Regions from separate parts of the Vibrio splendidus genome, predicted to be linked through region 4. Evidence: predicted binding sites of a transcription regulator. Region 4 holds the regulator's gene; each other region holds the start of a gene.
What was found. The regulator CRP, encoded in region 4, controls carbon source genes, mostly activating them, when cyclic AMP is high. The targets are predictions, from matches to a motif close to TGTGANNNNNNTCACA.
Positions count from the first base shown of each region.

Region 1: a site for CRP is predicted at 1,745-1,760, ahead of OCU90_RS17620 (NupC/NupG family nucleoside CNT transporter). Genes of this name have one in related genera too.
Region 2: a site for CRP is predicted at 2,960-2,975, ahead of nagE (N-acetylglucosamine-specific PTS transporter subunit IIBC). Genes of this name have one in related genera too.
Region 3: a site for CRP is predicted at 2,010-2,025, ahead of OCU90_RS14685 (CTP synthase). Genes of this name have one in related genera too.

Region 1 covers NZ_AP025509.1:34,282-38,946, forward strand. Annotated here, with positions in the region: gene OCU90_RS17605 (PTS ascorbate transporter subunit IIC) at 1-373, opposite strand, end outside; gene OCU90_RS17610 (PTS sugar transporter subunit IIB) at 384-653, opposite strand; gene OCU90_RS17615 (hypothetical protein) at 939-1,415, opposite strand; gene OCU90_RS17620 (NupC/NupG family nucleoside CNT transporter) at 2,028-3,236, shown strand; gene OCU90_RS17625 (hypothetical protein) at 3,554-3,823, shown strand; gene OCU90_RS17630 (TolC family protein) at 3,938-4,665, shown strand, end outside.
Region 2 covers NZ_AP025508.1:2,928,841-2,933,505, forward strand. Annotated here, with positions in the region: gene glnS (glutamine--tRNA ligase) at 1-977, opposite strand, end outside; gene nagE (N-acetylglucosamine-specific PTS transporter subunit IIBC) at 1,280-2,797, opposite strand; gene nagA (N-acetylglucosamine-6-phosphate deacetylase) at 3,315-4,451, shown strand; gene nagC (DNA-binding transcriptional regulator NagC) at 4,454-4,665, shown strand, end outside.
Region 3 covers NZ_AP025508.1:3,317,609-3,322,273, reverse strand. Annotated here, with positions in the region: gene relA (GTP diphosphokinase) at 1-916, shown strand, start outside; gene mazG (nucleoside triphosphate pyrophosphohydrolase) at 1,162-1,977, shown strand; gene OCU90_RS14685 (CTP synthase) at 2,110-3,750, shown strand; gene eno (phosphopyruvate hydratase) at 3,832-4,665, shown strand, end outside.
Region 4 covers NZ_AP025508.1:3,543,859-3,548,523, reverse strand. Annotated here, with positions in the region: gene astA (arginine N-succinyltransferase) at 1-161, shown strand, start outside; gene astD (succinylglutamate-semialdehyde dehydrogenase) at 201-1,658, shown strand; gene OCU90_RS15965 (DUF1338 domain-containing protein) at 1,871-2,662, shown strand; gene crp (cAMP-activated global transcriptional regulator CRP) at 2,846-3,478, opposite strand; gene OCU90_RS15955 (phosphoribulokinase) at 3,718-4,587, opposite strand; gene OCU90_RS15950 (YheU family protein) at 4,665-4,665, opposite strand, start outside.

The sequences.
Region 1 (4,665 bases), on a different replicon from region 4:
GACCCGTTAAGAAAATATATTTTAAAGGAGTAATGCGAGCCAATAAAATATTCACAACGAATGCGAAGAACATAATTAGAGCCATTTCATAACCGAATGCTTCTTGTGCTAATGCAACAATTGCTTCGTTATTTGGAATAACACCACTTACGCCGAATGCTTCAGTAAATACAACTGAGAAGTTATTTAGTGCGCCAACAAGAGCGCCAGCACCAAAACCTAAAATTAGGAAACCCATTACGGTTTTAATTGTGCCTTTTAGAATAGTAGAAATATCAGCTTTTTGTGCAACAAGGCCAATGAAAGCAATTAAGCCTACCATGATTGCTGGCTCTTTTAATAAGCCGAGCATGAATTCGAAAAAGTTTTGCATAATTTTGACCTTACATGAAAGTTTTTAGTTGTTCTTCGATTGATGCTTTGTCAAAAATATTTTTAAGGCTGATGATGTTCTCTTTTCCACCGTCTTTCAGTTGGTTAGCAATGTCTATTGCCGCGACCCAAATATCCGCATTGCTTGATGCTGCAGAAGATAGATCTTCGTGATCAATTTCTGCTTCGAAACCGATTTTTTTAGCCACTTCTTTCACTGCCATTTCCATCATTAGTGAAGTACCAAGGCCGTTACCGCAAACTACAAGAATCTTTTTCATAATATTTGTCTCAATTGGATTTTAGGGGTTGAGAAACTGCGTTCTCTTATTGTGTGAGAGCATAATAATGGAAATGTTCAGATTTCAATAAGATCTCCATCACAAAGCTAAAATGAGATTGTGATGGAGATCTCGTTAATTTGTGTTAAAGATCCAGAGTGAGACTTTGATCAAATTTAACTTTTCACTCGAATATGCAACGTATCTAATTGAGAAAGGCAGGAGTAAATGTATTTATTTTTCGGAAGACAAATATTTAGAGGATTTGTGAAATAAAATAGATAACTAATCGTATCGACCGTAATCGGTAAGCATTTTCTTAAGCATACTATTGACGTCTTTGGTCTTTTTATTTCTTTTTGTTAATTGACTAAGAGAGGTTGGCTTTGGAGCCTCAGTTTTATCATTCTCAACATCTTCGACCTTATCTTTCATTTTTTGTACAGCGGGCAATAACATTCGAATTTCTTCGTTATTAGTATTGGTTAGTACCACAATATTTTCAGATTCAACTTGGGTAATGGTCAATATTCCATGTTTAACGGATTCAACCTTTTCACCAATCATAATTGATTCAGGTGCGACAGAGCGATCAGTTAACTGACCTGTACGTAATTTCGCCGCACTAATAGCGCGGATATTTCCGGTGTTTTCAAACGCGACAATAACAGTATAGGTATTATAATATTCAACTACTGTCACATAGCCATGTCTATTTGTTTTGAATTTAGCTCCATTGTTCATGTCGTGCGGAGCTTCCATTTTCTTCAAGTGTTTCCTCTCTTAGTCTCGATGGCTGTTATATCTAATCAGCTCTATTAGTATTTTATAGATAATTATTTGGTGAGATCATACAAAGTATATACGCATCTAAACTTAAGATGAATCTTGAAGTATCGGGAAATGAGGCAGAGCACAGAAAAGTAGTAAGAATCACACAGAATTAACCGAGTGATTACGCTCATACGTTTAAAGGCTTAACATTACAAATTCAACTTCATACAGGTTGTTTACAGTTTTTATGCACACAAATGACGATAAACACAGCGTTTTGTTTAATCCTTGACCGCGCGATCGTTTGCGTCAAAAAATGTGATGAAAGTCTCACTTAACTGTTTATACTTCTTTTCCGGTTTTAAGCCGGTGCTTAGCCAATACAAGCCGTCACATGGATATGTGAATGACCCCACGGACCGGACCAGCTACGTTCCACTGCTTGTATAAGGTGATTTTTACATGAACAACTCGTTGTTACAGTCGCTAACGTTGTTAGCTCCTTCATCGCGTAGCGTTTTGCTTGCGGTTCTTTGTCCTATTCCTTTGATGTCATTCGTTTGGCTCATGTTCACTCTTTAAGGATTACTAGGACACATTATGAATATTCTATTTGGTTTTGTCGGTGTTATTGCGCTGATTGCTTGCGCATGTCTGCTATCTGAGAGTCGCTCTTCTATTAATTGGAAAACGGTCTCTCGTGCACTATTACTTCAAATCGGCTTCGCTGCTTTGGTGTTGTATTTCCCTTGGGGACAACTGGCGTTAACAAGCCTAAGCAATGGCGTTTCGAGCTTGCTTGGTTTTGCAGACGTTGGTATCGCTTTCCTATTTGGTGATCTGGCTACTGAAGGTTTCATTTTCGCGATTCGCGTACTTCCAATCATTATCTTCTTCAGTGCTTTGATCTCTGCGCTCTATTATTTAGGCGTTATGCAGAAAGTGATTCAAGTTCTTGGTGGAGCGGTGCAAAAACTGCTGGGCACCAGTAAAGCTGAATCTCTAGTTGCAACGGGTAATATCTTCCTTTCTCAGGGTGAGTCTCCTCTTCTTATTCGTCCCTTTTTAAAGTCTATGACTCGTTCTGAACTGTTTGCTGTAATGGCGGGCGGCATGGCGTCAGTGGCCGGCAGTGTGCTGGGTGGCTATGCTGGATTAGGTGTTGAGCTTAAATACCTTATTGCAGCAAGCTTCATGGCGGCTCCGGGCAGCCTATTGATGGCGAAGATCATTGTTCCTGAGCGTAGTACTCCGAGTGACTACGACCACATTGAGCTAGATAAAGCTGACCAAAGCAACGTGATCGATGCATTAGCAAGTGGCGCAATGAACGGTATGAAGGTAGCGGTCGCTGTCGGCACTATGTTGGTTGCATTCGTGAGTGTGATTGCAATGGTCAACACAGGTTTAGAAAGTCTAGGCGAAATGTTCGGTTTTGCGGGCATTACCCTGCAAGCTATCTTCGGTTACCTATTCTCGCCTCTTGCATGGTTAATTGGTATCCCGAGTGATGAAGTATTAATGGCGGGTTCTTACATCGGTCAGAAGATCGTAATGAACGAGTTTGTTGCTTTCATCGACTTCGTTGAGAACAAAGCTCTGCTGTCTGAACATAGCCAAGTGATTGTGACTTTTGCTCTATGTGGTTTTGCCAACATTGGTTCTATCGCGATTCAATTAGGTTCGATTGGTGTTATGGCACCAGAGCGTCGTGCAGAAGTGGCAAACTTAGGTTTGAAAGCGGTAGCGGCTGGTACGTTAGCAAACCTAATGAGTGCATGTTTAGCGGGTATCTTCATCCTGCTTTAAGCTAGATTAAGTTAAAGTAGCTAGATTCAATACAAGCGCTTAAATTTAGTAAAAGCGGGTATCTTACTTACGGAGTTTACGTAAGAAGGGTATCCGCTTTTTTGTGCCTGCTGGTTAGGTTGATTCAGATTCAAACCACCATTTTCATTACTCTGTCGTGTATAAGGCTCACTCGGAAGAGTAATAGAGCAAGCCTGTTTTATCCGATATACTTGAATATCATCAGGTTGCGATTAATATCGTTCGGTTTCGACTAAGCACATCCGCTTTCGACTAAGAATAATGGCAACCAAGTCCAATAAATCAAAGGTCTCCCCATGAACATGCGCGTTCTCATCGGTCTTATCACTGCCTTTATCGGCTTGTTTGCGATGGTTTATCTTATTGCTGGTGGTACTCAGTTCCCTATCTCTCAGTGGCCGCAAGAGGCTTACCACGGTTTAGTCTTCAGCATCGTATGGGGCACTGGTGTAGCCGCATCGGTGGGGCATTTCTTCTCGGCATTGGTGTTTGTGACCATTGCAGTGGTTTGCTATGCGATTGGTTATAAGATCGGTGGGCTCTTTTCTAGCAAGTCAGAAGCATAAAACAGAAGTTTAAACGTTCACTTTTTGCATTTTCTTTTAGGGTTAACGTTCGCCTTAACCCTCCCTTAACCTCCAGCTCGTTATCTTGTCTCCATTCTTACAGGAGACAAGAAGATGAAATTGAATCTTCCTTTAAAACATTCCGTTATCGCGCTCGCTTTAATTGGTTTGATCGGTTGTACTTCAACCAGTCAGGCTGATTACGTATCGCTAGCCGAACAAAGTACCAATCAAACGCAGCAAAGCTTGCTCTCAGAGCTGATCCAGCAAGCCTCTGATGAACAGGCTTTGGAGCAAAATGCTTCTAATGAACAAGAGTTAGATACAGAGCACCTGCAACTCACCGATCTCGTGAATGCACCAGAACTCGATCTCTATATCGAGCGTGCACTGCAGAACAGTCCAAGCCTTCAACAAAGCATCACGGCACTCAAAATAGCCTATGCACAGCAAGGTGTAACGTCTGGCGACCGCTTACCAACCGTCGATGCGAGTTTTTCTGGTCAAGCTGATGAAGGCACTAACGGCTCAAGCACCACTGAAACCTACACCACGGATGTCACGGTCGGCTGGGAGTTGGACTTATGGCAGAAATTAGCAGACACAAACAACGCCGCGTTAAAAGATATTGCGACGTCTCAGGCTAACCTTCAGGGCGCTCAAGATCTTTTGGTTGCGAGCGTGATGAGAGGTTGGCTTGATATCAGTTTGAAGCAACAGCTTGTTGATATTGAAGCCCAGCGTTTGGTGATTCTAGAAAACAACGAAGAACTTGTTTTAGAACGTTATCGCGCAGGGCTAGGTAGCCTTGAAGAGCTAGATAACGCCAAAACCAGCAGCGC
Region 2 (4,665 bases), 620 kb from region 4:
CCGAACTCAATCATGTTCTCTTGCTTAGTCACACCAATACGTTTACAGAATTCGCGAATCGAGCTTGAAGTGAAGCCACGACGACGCAAACCAGAGATTGTTGGCATACGTGGATCGTCCCAACCTTCAACTAGGTTTTCAACCACAAGTTGGTTCAGCTTACGCTTCGACATTACCGTGTATTCAAGATTCAGACGGCTAAACTCGTACTGACGAGGTTGGCAATCAATCGTGATGTTGTCTAGAACCCAGTCATACAAACGACGGTTATCTTGGAATTCAAGCGTACAGATAGAGTGCGTAATGCCCTCGAGCGCATCAGAGATACAGTGAGTGAAGTCGTACATTGGGTAAATGCACCACTTGTCAGCAGTCTGATGATGGTGAGCAAAACGAACACGGTAGATAACTGGATCACGCATAACCATGAATGAAGAGCTCATGTCGATCTTAGCACGTAAACATGCTTTGCCTTCTTCGAAGCCACCGTCACGCATTTTTTCAAACAACGCTAGGTTTTCTTCAGGGCTGCGATCACGATATGGGCTCGCTTTACCTGGCTCTTTTAACGTGCCACGGTATTCACGGATCTGCTCAGGACTTAGCTCGTCAACATACGCTAAGCCTTTATTAATTAATTCCACAGCATAAGCGTAAAGCGTATCGAAGTAGTTTGATGAGTAACAAATATCACCCGACCATTCGAAGCCTAACCAGCTTACATCATTCTTAATTGACTCAACGTATTCAACGTCTTCTTTTTCAGGGTTTGTATCATCGAAACGAAGATTACATTGTCCCTGGTAGTCCTGAGCAATACCAAAGTTCAAGCAAATAGATTTAGCGTGACCAATGTGCAGGTAGCCATTTGGCTCCGGCGGGAAACGAGTATGCACGCTACTGTGTGTACCATCCGCTAAATCTTTATCGATAATTTGGCGAATGAAATTCGATGGACGAGCCTCAGCTTCACTCATCTATAGCACCTCTATGTATTTAGTATTGTCAGAGAAAGTTATCTTTCATATCCGAGACAAAGGCCGCTTTTGCTGCCAGTCAAAGATAGAAAGATCATTGTTGCTAATCATCCACAATTCTTCGCCTTTGCACAATAAGAACCATCAGTTAATTGTGATTATTTCCGCTATTCGATGAAGAATAGAACGAACCTTGCTCACTGGCTGTAAATGACAAGTACAAAAAAGCCTCCCGTGTGGGAGGCTTTCAATTTGAAACTTACTTAAGAGCCGTTGTTACGTCTTAATAAGTACTTCCTTTACTATGGAAGTTTTACATCAGATAGGTCTTCACCTGCACCGATAGCTTTCATTTCGCCAGCGACGATTTCAGCTAGTGGGCCTAGGATAACCTGTAGGTTGTTCTCACCTAGTTTAACCACACCTTTAGCGCCAAGTTTCTTAAGAACAACTTCATCAGCGATAGAGCGGTCTTTAAGAGTTAGACGTAGACGAGTGATACAAGCATCGATTGAAGTCAGGTTTTCGTGACCACCTAGAGCTTTCAGGTATTGACGAGCAACGTCACCTTTTGGCGCGTCACCAGCAGGAGCTGCTGCAGCTTCGTCATCATCTTCACGACCTGGCGATTTCAAGTTGAAAGCGCGGATTGCGAAAGAGAAAGTGAAGAAGTATAGAGCACCGAATGCTAAGCCAATCAATAGTAGAGTGAATGGTTTAGTTGCTAGACCCCAGTTCAGTACGAAGTCGATTAGACCAGCAGAGAAACCGAAACCGTGCAGAGTACCAAACATATTTGCCACTACTAGAGACAGACCTGTAAATACCGCGTGCATTGCGTATAGAGCAGGAGCTAGGAATACGAACATGAATTCTAGCGGCTCTGTGATACCTGTTAGGAATGAACAGAATGCAACTGAGAACAATGCGCCACCAACTTGGCTACGTTTTTCAGCAGGAGCAGCGAGGTACATTGCAAGTGCAGCACCTGGTAGACCGAACATCATTACTGGGAAGAAACCGTTCATGAATACGCCAGCGCCTTTATCGCCACCGAAGAAACGGTGTAGGTCGCCAGATTTAACTGTTTCAGTCACTTCTTTAACAACAGTAGTAATCTCTGGAGTTACTGAGTTAGCGAATGTGAATGTGTGCTCTTGACCAACAACTAGAGTTTTAGCCAGTGCAGGGTCAACACAAAGTTGAGTGATGTTAGCGAATGCGCCTTGACCAGCAACAACGATTTCTTGACATGTACCCATACCGAACCAGAAGTATGAGTTCAATACGTGGTGTAGACCTACAGGGATTAGTGCACGGTTAAGAGTACCGTAAACGAATTGGCCAACAGCACCAGACGTTGATACCGCGTGAGCTAGTGCATCTAGACCAGATTGAATACCAGGCCAAACCACACCAGACACAGCACCTGCAACAAGTGCAAATAGACCGGCCATGATAGGTACTAAACGTTTACCCGCGAAGAAAGCCAGCCACTCAGGAAGGCGTGTTGCATGGAAAGCGTTGTAAGAGTGACCTGCGATGATACCTGCGAAGATACCGCCGAAGAATGACATGTTAACGTCTGCGTTAATTGTCGTTGCTGTTGCTGTTAGTACGAAGTAAGCAACTGCACCAGCAAGACCCGCTGCGCCGTTACCGTCTTTAGAAAGACCAATCGCGATACCTAGACCAAATAGCAATGGTAGGTTACCGAAGATAGCACCACCAGCTTCTGCCATGAATGGAATATCAAGTAGATCGCCTTGACCTAAACGTAAAAGAAGCGCCGCAATCGGAAGCGTTGCGATTGGTAGCATTAACGCCTTACCAAGCTTCTGTGCATATCCTAGAATATTCACCAGTTGTTTCCCCCTATAGGATTTTTTAGAATTCGTTTGAGAAACTTATTTTAGTCGCTCAATTTAGTCCTATTCAGTGTATTCAATTAATTTTGCTCCGCAAATTAAAACCTTACCATTTGTGATCGTAATCACCAGTTTTTACCAAATCCAGAGGTTTTTGCTAGCGAGATCATAAAACTTATTTTATCATTCAAAAAAATGAACGTTTATAGATAAAATCTAAACCTAACCATTAGGTAAAATGATGGTATCCCTGGGTTTACGCTGTCCAATAAATAATCATTAAAAGTGAACCTAAATGTATATTAATAATCAATTGTTCATTTATTTTTCAACAACTTAAATCGCTTCCCATTTTGAAGCCGTTTGCCCATAAAAGATAAATCGTTACGTAAATGATGCTCGCAAACTAAGTCCACATTTAGGTAACGAACAAATTTTAAAGATCTCACGAAATAAGGATTAGCTGACTATGTACGCGCTAAGTAACTGTAAAATTTACACTGGTAGTGATGTTCTAACCGATCATGCTGTTGTAATCGAAAACGAACTGATCAAAAAAGTCTGTCCTATCTCTGAATTACCAGAAGGAATCGAAGTTCGCGACCTAAACGGAGCAAACCTAAGCCCAGGCTTCATTGACCTACAATTGAATGGTTGTGGCGGTGTAATGCTTAACGATGAGATCACTGCAGACACAATGCAGATCATGCACAAAGCAAACCTTAAATCTGGCTGTACTAGCTTCCTGCCAACGCTAATCACTTCTTCTGACGAAGACATGCACGCGGTTATTACCGCAGCTCGTGAATATCACAACCAATACCAAAACCAATCTCTTGGCCTACACCTTGAAGGTCCGTATTTAAACGTTGCGAAAAAAGGCATTCACAGCGTCGATCACATTCGTAAATCAGACAGCGAAATGATTGAGCTTATCTGTGAGAACAATGACCTTGTTGCAAAAGTAACATTGGCTCCAGAACTCAACGACCCAGAACACATTGAGCGTCTGCGCAAAGCTGGTGTGGTTGTTTCGATTGGTCACACGAATGCAACGTACGCAGAAGCGCGTCAAGGTTTCGAATCAGGTATCACTTTTGCCACTCATCTATTCAATGCAATGACTCCTATGGTTGGTCGTGAGCCTGGCGTTGTTGGCGCGATTTACGATACACCTGAGGTTTATGCTGGCATTATTGCCGATGGCTTCCACGTTGATTACGCAAACATCAGAATTGCGCATAAAATCAAGGGAGAAAAGTTGGTATTAGTGACGGATGCCACAGCTCCTGCAGGTGCTGACATGGAATACTTTATTTTTGTCGGTAAGAAAGTATATTACCGTGATGGTAAGTGTGTTGATGAAAACGGCACACTGGGCGGCTCAGCTCTGACTATGATTGAAGCAGTTCAGAATACAGTTGAGCACGCCGGTATCGCTTTAGACGAAGCTCTTCGCATGGCTACGCTATACCCAGCTACGGCTATCGGTGTAGAAAGCAAGCTAGGTCGAATCAAAAAAGGCATGGTTGCAAACCTAGCTGTATTTGACCGAGACTTTAACGTTAAAGCGACTGTTGTTAACGGACAATACGAGCACAATTAAGTATGAATGGCGGACAAATAGGTAACGTAGACTTAGTTAAACAACTAAACAGTGCGGCGGTATACCGACTAATAGACCAACAAGGGCCTATCAGTCGTATACAAGTGGCTGATGTAAGTCAACTCGCACCGGCAAGTGTTACAAAAATTACCCGCCAACTTTTAGAGCGCGGCCTAATTAAAGAGGTTGCGCAGCAAGCGTCTACTGGCGGTAG
Region 3 (4,665 bases), 230 kb from region 4:
TATCGGTGCCAAAGTAGCAGGTCGAATCGTCCCGTTTACTCATAAGCTGGCGATGGGCGATCAAGTTGAGATCATCACTCAAAAAGAACCGAACCCATCACGTGATTGGTTAAACCCGACCACAGGCTTTGTTCACTCGAGTCGAGCTCGTGCAAAAATTAACGCCTGGTTCCGTGCTCAGAGTTGTGAGAAAAACCTTGAAGCCGGACGAGATATTCTAGAAGTCGAGCTAGGCAGAGTCGGAGCGACGCTGAAAGATGCCGAGCAATACGCGCTGAAACGATTCAACGTCAATACTCCAGATGAACTATATGCGGGTATTGGTAGCGGCGATATGCGTATCAACCAAGTCGTTAATCACATCAATGCTTTGGTCAACAAGCCGACAGCGGAAGAAGAAGATAAAAAAGCGCTCGAAAAGTTGCTTGAGTCTGACAATAAGCCCGCTCATCAGAGTCGTCCGAAAAAGGATGCCGTCGTCGTTGAAGGTGTCGATAACCTAATGACGCACTTAGCTCGTTGTTGCCAGCCAATCCCAGGCGATGTGATCAAAGGTTACATAACTCAAGGTCGCGGTATTTCAGTGCACCGTAGCGATTGCGAACAGTTAAGTGAACTTAACCTACATGCACCCGAACGTATCATCGATACTGTGTGGGGCGATGGTTTTGTCGGCTCGTATATCTTAACACTGCGTGTAGAGGCCCTAGAGCGCACAGGCTTGTTGAAAGACATAACATCCCTGTTCTTGAATGAAAAAGTCAGTGTGACGACAATGAAGAGCCGTATTGACTATAAACGTCAACTGTCGGTGATGGATTTTGATTTGGAAGTGACCAATATTGAAATATTGAGTCGTGTGACAAGTCGAGTAGAGCAAATCAAAGATGTCATGAGTGTAAAACGCCTCGGCTAACTTTCACGTTGCATTAGTCACTTTTACTGCGTTAACTGCGCTTTCTTGTTCCATCACATAGGCGAGCTATGCTCAGGAATCGCGAAAGCTTGTTGCCTTGTTAAAGTAACAACTGCTTAGTGAAAGATGCGTAATTTAGAGAATTAGACAGTATCAACAAAGGTGAGTGGTTTTGGCTGCTCACCTTTTTTAGTTCTAGTGAAGTTTTAAATCTAAAATCAAAGACAGTGAATAGGAAGAAAACGATGAATCACCCGATTGAACAACTTGAACAGATTATGGCTAAGCTGCGCGATCCTGAAGGTGGCTGTCCTTGGGATTTGAAACAAAATTTTGAAACAATTGTGCCTCATACTATCGAAGAGACGTATGAAGTGGTGGACGCGATTCACAACAAAGACTGGCCAAATCTACAAGAAGAGTTGGGCGACCTGCTGTTTCAGGTGATCTTCTACAGCCAACTGGCGAAAGAGCAGGGCCTGTTTGAGTTCTCTGATGTGGTCGACGGTATCAATGAGAAGCTAACGCGCCGCCATCCGCATGTGTTCTCTGATACTGAGTTTGCCAGTGATGAAGAAATTAATGCCAACTGGGAAGCTGAAAAAGCCAAAGAAAAAGCACAGGCAGGCAAAACTCAAGAAAGTATTCTAGACTCAATACCAAACTCTCTACCTGCACTTTCGCGTGCTACAAAGATTCAAAAGCAAGTCGCGAAATTTGGCTTTGATTGGGACTCTATCGGCCCGGTTGCAGATAAGGTTTTAGAGGAAGTTGATGAGGTGCTAGAAGAAGCACTTCAAGTAACGCCAAACGAAGATTTAGTTGAAGAAGAACTGGGTGACTTGTTGTTTGCTACCGTTAATTTAGTGCGACATTTGGGTAAAAATCCAGAAACGGCTCTCAATAAAGCCAATCTGAAATTTTCACGCCGCTTTAAAGGTGTGGAACAAAAAGTTCGTCAGCAAGATAAAATTTTGACCGACTTTTCTCTACAACAGCTTGATTCCATGTGGGATGAAGTCAAAGTGGCGGAGAAAAGATCATCAAAGCTTTTATCATGAATTGATTTGAAGCAAAAAATAAAAAATTGCAGTGTGATAGATTTCACGTTGTGGCGATAAGGGGCTTCTGGTATATTTTCATCCCGTCCAGAAGTAATCCATTTCCCTCATTCAACCAATTTCAGGTTAAACATGACGACAAATTACATTTTTGTTACTGGCGGGGTTGTATCCTCTCTAGGTAAAGGTATTGCAGCAGCATCTCTTGCGGCTATTTTAGAAGCTCGTGGTCTTAAAGTGACTATGATGAAGCTTGACCCTTACATCAACGTTGATCCAGGCACTATGAGCCCGACTCAGCACGGTGAAGTGTTCGTTACGGAAGATGGCGCTGAAACTGACCTTGACCTTGGTCACTATGAGCGATTCATTCGCACCAAGATGACTAAGCGTAACAACTTCACAGCAGGTCGTGTTTATGCTGACGTTCTACGTAATGAACGTCGTGGTGACTACCTAGGTGCAACAATCCAGGTTATTCCTCACATTACTAACTCTATCAAAGAACGCGTAATCTCTGGTGCTAAAGGCCACGATATCGCGCTTGTTGAAGTTGGTGGTACTGTAGGTGATATCGAATCTCTACCATTCATGGAAGCGATTCGTCAGCTAGCAGTAGAACTAGGCCGTGAACGCGCAATGTTCATGCACCTTACTCTAGTGCCATACCTAGCAGCTGCGGGTGAAGTGAAAACTAAGCCAACGCAACACTCTGTAAAAGAGCTACTGTCTATCGGTATTCAACCTGACATCCTAGTTTGTCGTTCAGATCGTGTTATCCCAGCAAACGAACGTAAGAAAATTGCTCTTTTCTGTAATGTACAAGAAAAAGCCGTTATCTCTATGAAAGACGTAGATTCAATCTACAAGATCCCACAATTAATCCGTGCTCAAGGCATTGATGATCTTGTATGTACGCGTTTCGGTATCAATGCACCAGAAGCTGATCTGTCTGAGTGGGAACAAGTAATTTACGAAGAAGCTAACCCAACGGGTGAAGTGACGATTGGTATGGTTGGTAAGTACATTGAACTGCCTGACGCATACAAATCAGTAAATGAAGCGCTGAAACACGCAGGCTTGAAAAATCGCCTAAGTGTCACAATTAAATATGTAGATTCACAAGATGTTGAGTCTAAAGGCACTGAAGTTCTACAAGGCCTAGATGCAATCCTAGTTCCTGGTGGCTTTGGCGATCGTGGTGTGGAAGGTAAGATCCTTGCTGCACAATACGCTCGTGAAAACAAAGTACCTTACTTAGGTATCTGTCTAGGTATGCAAGTTGCTCTTATTGAGTACGCTCGTAACGTTGCGAAAATGGAAGGGGCACACTCTTCTGAATTCTGCAAAGAAACTAAATACCCTGTTGTTGGCCTAATCACTGAGTGGATTGACGGCGAAGGTAAAGTTGAAGAGCGTACTGAAAAATCTGACCTAGGCGGCACAATGCGTCTTGGTTCACAGCTTTGTCACCTAGCGAAAGGGACGAAAGCTTACGAATTATACGGTAGCGCGACGATCCATGAACGTCACCGTCACCGTTACGAAGTGAACAACAATCTTCGTCCACAAATCGAAAAAGCGGGCCTAAAAGTATCGGGTCTATCTGCGGACAAGAAACTGGTTGAAGTTATTGAGAACCCGAACCACCCATGGTTCGTTGCTGCTCAGTTCCACCCAGAGTTCACTTCAACACCTCGCGATGGTCACCCATTGTTTGCAGGTTTCGTTAAAGCGGCTGGTGAATTCCAGCGCGGCGAATTAGAAAAGTAAAAAGGAATCCAGGTAGCTGCGTAAGTTGTGCTGCTACCTTTAAATTTGACATTTATATATTCAACGAGAAGGAAACATTCAATGTCTAAGATCGTTAAAGTTCTAGGTCGTGAAATCATCGATTCACGTGGTAACCCAACTGTAGAAGCTGAAGTACACCTAGAAGGCGGTTTCGTAGGTATGGCTGCTGCTCCATCTGGCGCATCTACTGGTTCTCGCGAAGCTCTTGAGCTACGTGACGGCGACAAATCACGTTTCCTAGGTAAAGGTGTTCTTAAAGCAATTGAAGCTGTAAACGGCCCAATCGCTGACGCTCTAGTTGGTAAAGATGCTAAAGCACAAGCTGACGTTGACCAAGTTATGCTTGATCTAGACGGTACTGAGAACAAGTCTAAGTTTGGCGCTAACGCTATCCTTGCTGTTTCTCTAGCTAACGCAAAAGCGGCTGCTGCTGCTAAAGGCATGCCTCTATACGAGCACATTGCTGAGCTAAACGGCACTGCTGGTCAGTTCTCTATGCCTCTACCTATGATGAACATCATCAACGGTGGCGAGCACGCTGATAACAACGTTGACATCCAAGAGTTCATGATCCAACCAGTTGGCGCTAAAACTCTTAAAGAAGGTCTGCGTATCGGCGCTGAAGTATTCCACAACCTAGCTAAAGTTCTTAAGTCTAAAGGCTACAGCACTGCAGTTGGTGATGAAGGTGGTTTCGCTCCTAACCTTAAATCTAACGCTGAAGCTCTAGAAGTTATCGCAGAAGCTGTTGCAGCTGCTGGTTACGAACTAGGTAAAGACGTTACTCTTGCTATGGACTGTGCAGCATCTGAGTTCTTCGACAAAGAAGCTGGCATCTACAACATGAAGGGCGAAGGTAAAACTTTCACTTCTGAAGAGTTCAACCACTACCTA
Region 4 (4,665 bases):
CTAAAGACTTCCTCATTGGTAATACCTCGTTTGAGAACTTCCGCGCAGTAGCCGCGAAAGGCGCGTATGACCAAGCAAGCGACACAGTGATTTTATCATCTGAAGTAGCAAGCGCTCTTGAAGTAAAAGAAGGCGAATTCGTTCGCATGTTGGCTCAATAAGAGCGGCGATTATCTGTCGAAGATTTTAAGGATAGAAGTATGACTCAGTGGATAGCAGGACAGTGGGTGGCAGGTCAAGGCGACGCCATGACATCAGTAAGCCCATACAATAATGAAGTCGTGTGGCAAGGCGATAGTGCAACACCAGCACAGGTTGAATCTGCAGTAGCAGCGGCGCGTGACGCTTTCTTAGTTTGGAAAAAATTGAGCTTTGCAGAGCGTGAAGCGATCGTGTTGAACTTTGCTGAGAAGGTAAAAGAGAACAGCGAAGAAATTGCACAGATTATTGCAAAAGAGACGGGTAAACCGATTTGGGAAACTCGCACTGAAGCGGGTGCGATGGCGGGTAAAATCGCTATCTCTATTCGTGCTTACCACGAACGTACGGGTGAAGCTTCACGTGAAGCCGCAGGCAACCAAATCGTACTGCGTCATCGTCCATTAGGCGTTATGGCGGTATTTGGTCCTTACAACTTCCCTGGTCATCTGCCTAACGGTCATATTGTTCCGGCATTGCTATCGGGTAATACCGTGGTATTTAAGCCGTCAGAGCAGACACCTTGGACGGGTGAGTTTGCGATGAAACTGTGGCAAGAAGCAGGCCTTCCAGCTGGCGTGATTAACCTAGTGCAAGGCGCTAAAGAAACCGGTATCGCACTGGCTGATGCTAAAGGTCTTGATGGCGTGCTATTTACGGGCAGTGCTAATACCGGTCATATCCTTCACCGTCAGTTTGCTGGTCAACCGGGCAAAATGTTGGCGCTAGAGATGGGCGGCAACAACCCTATGGTGATCACTGACCAATTTGGTGATGCTGACGCGACGGTTTATACCATTATCCAGTCGGCCTTCATCAGTGCGGGCCAACGTTGTACATGTGCGCGTCGCTTGTATGTGCCTGTTGGAGAGAAGGGCGATCAACTGCTGGATAAGCTCGTTGCTGCGACCTTGAAGATTCGTGTCGATCAGCCATTCGCTGAGCCAGCACCCTTCATGGGACCACAGATCTCTGAAGCTGCGGCTAAGTTTATTCTGGACGCGCAAGCGAATCTGCAATCGTTAGGCGGTGTCAGCCTAGTCGAAGCAAAAGCGGGTCAAGCGGCGTTTGTTTCTCCGGGTATTATCGATGCAACCAACATTGCTGAACTGCCAGATGAAGAGTATTTCGGTCCATTACTGCAAGTGGTTCGTTATCAGTCACTAGAGCAAGCGGTTGAACTGGCTAATGACACACGTTTTGGTTTGTCTGCAGGCTTAGTTTCAACAGACGATTCAGAGTGGGAATACTTCGTTGACCATATCCGAGCGGGCATTGTTAACCGTAACCGCCAGCTAACAGGCGCAAGTGGTGATGCACCATTTGGTGGTCCTGGTGCTTCAGGTAACCTACGTCCAAGTGCGTACTATGCAGCTGACTACTGTGCTTACCCTATGGCTTCAATGGAAGGTGGTGAGACTCAACTGCCAGCTACGTTTAGCCCGGGTATTGAGCTTTAATTTAGGCTAATGAGTCTTTGGCTCATGCGTTAAGCTTGAAATAGGGAAGTGGTGTTATCGCTTCCCTTTTCCATCACGTCCGACACCTAGATTGGGCGGTCGATAATAATAGAACAAGTATGTCACAGGCTGATGGCTGCTGACTCTGTGTCCAGCCTCTCCCTCTCTAATCCAAATTACTAGCTTGCTAGAACCTCTGACAAGGAGTCACCATGACGCCCGATCTACTCTTTAAATCACTATGGGACGATTACATTCACAGGCTTTGCCCATCGGCTGAGAAAGTTCATCATCTGCTGAAAGAAGACGAAGCCCTGATTAATGATCATATTGCACTGCGAACTTTCAATGTTGCACCACTGGGCATTGAAACACTGGCTAAGCCTTTCCTTGAATTAGGCTACAAGGCTTGTGGCGACTACTTGTTTGAGAGCAAGAAGTTAGTGGCTAAGCACTACGAGCACCCAGACCCAAACCAACCGAAGGTGTTCATTAGTGAGTTGAAGGTAGAAGAGTGTTCAAGTGACTTACAACAGATCGTTGCGAAGTTGGTTGAGCAAGTAGACGCAAGTAAACTTCAAGGTCATGAGTTCTTGTTTGGTGGTCGCCTTTGGGATCTGAGCTTCGCGGATTTCCAAGTTCTAGCAAAAGAGAGTGAATACGCGTCTTGGCTAGCGGCTCATGGTTACGGTGCAAACCACTTTACGGTGAGTGTGAACCAGCTTAATGAGTTCGATGAAGTACAGACTGTGAATGACTATTTGAGTGATTCAGGTTTCACTATCAATGCATCTGGCGGTCAGGTTAAAGGCTCTCCAGAGGTCTTATTAGAGCAATCATCTACAATGGCAGACAAAGTCCCAGTTTCATTTGTTGAAGGCAACGAGGTGATTCCTGGTGGCTTCTACGAGTTCGCTAAGCGTTATGCGATGGCGAATGGTGAGCTTTATACAGGATTTGTTGCAGCATCGGCTGACAAGATCTTTGAGAGCACCAACGGTTAAAGAAAGATATGAGCACGGGCTTTACCCTAAAGATGCGAGTACGCTTCGCTTCGAGGAAGTTTACAAATAGGATTCAGTGAGTTCTTCTCGTATCTCGCATCTGCTCTCTAGATCTTTAGAAAACAAAAAAGCCACCAAATTTGCATTTGGTGGCTTTCAAATTTTTGGCTCAGTTAATCGAGATTAACGAGTGCCGTATACCACGATAGTTTTACCGTGTGCAGAAATTAGGTTCTGCTCTTCTAGCATCTTCAAGATACGACCTACTGTCTCACGAGAACAACCAACGATCTGGCCAATCTCTTGACGAGTGATCTTGATTTGCATGCCGTCAGGGTGAGTCATTGCATCTGGCTGTTTCGCTAGGTTAAGTAGCGTTTGAGCGATACGACCTGTTACGTCAAGGAACGCTAAGTCACCAACCTTTTGGCTAGTTACTTGTAGACGATTTGCCATTTGCGCTGAAAGGCGCATTAGGATATCTGGGTTCACTTGGATAAGTTGACGGAATTTCTTGAAAGAAATTTCAGCTACTTCACAAGGAGATTTTGCACGAACCCATGCAGTACGCTCTTGGTCTTCTTCGAAGAGGCCAAGTTCACCAATGAAGTCACCTTGGTTTAGGTAAGAAAGAATCATTTCCTTACCTTCTTCGTCTTTGATAAGAACTGCCACAGAACCTTTAACGATGTAGTACAAGGTTTCTGCCTTTTCACCAGCATGAATCAAAGTACTTTTTGAAGGGTACTTATGAATATGACAGTGTGAAAGGAACCACTCTAATGTTGGATCGGTTTGGGGTTTACCTAGAACCATAATATCTTACTTCCTCTGCAGGGTATGCTTGCCGCTTTCCGTATTTTAGCTAAGCCTGGATTGACTTGTAGGATAAGAGCACTCGTTGAGCGCTGCAAGCTATCTTGTGTTTCGTTTAAGAATAGTATCCTTTTTCAGGTACTATTTCTTGATTTTAATCGTGACCAAGCTACGATTTTTTACGCAAAATTGTGCACATGATCACGGTATGAAAAGTAATCAACCAGAATGGCGTATTGTTAACCTATTTTTCCGGTTTCGATGAGCTGTTGTAGGATGGGCCGTACAATGAGCTCCATAGCAAAACTCATCTTGCCGCCTGGCACTACAAGCGTGTTGTGGCGTGACATAAATGAGCCATCTATCATAGCCAGAAGGTAGGGGAAATCTACGTTTTTGATGCCACGCAAACGTATAACCACGAAGCTTTCGTCTAAACTTGGAATCCCTTTAGCGTTCAGTGGATTCGATGTATCTACGGTTGGGACACGCTGAAAGTTGATATGAGTGCGCGAAAACTGCGGGGTAATGTAGTTAAGATAATCATCCATTGAGCGAACAATAGAATCCATTACTGCTTCGCGTGAGTGCCCACGATCGCGTGTGTCACGAACGAATTTTTGGATCCACTCAAGGTTGACGATTGGCACCATGCCGATCAGCAAGTCGACGTGCTGTGAGACATTGATGTCGCCATCTACCACGCCACCATGAAGACCTTCGTAGAACATCACATCGGAATTTTCTGGGATCTCTTGCCATGGCGTAAAGGTGCCCGGCATTTGATTGTAAGGCACGGCTTCATCGAAGGTATGTAGGTAACTACGGACTTTACCCGTGCCTTCATTACCGTATTGACGGAAGAACTCTTCTAATGCGCCAAAATCATTGGCTTGTGGACCAAAGTAGCTGATGTGCTTACCTTGCTCGCGAGCCTTACGGATCTCGACATCCATCTCTGGTCGAGTGAAGCGATGGAAACTATCCCCTTCAACCCAAGCGGCCTTCACGTCCATCATATTGAACATTTTTCGGAAGGCTTCTGAGGTAGTGGTGGTGCCGGCTCCTGATGAACCCGTCACCGCAATAATTGGATGTTTAGCGGACATGACAACCCTTGTCTTTTGAGTAACTTACTTGTTAGCAATCGTTTACCACTATAACACGGCTCCTTTATGAGCGCAGCC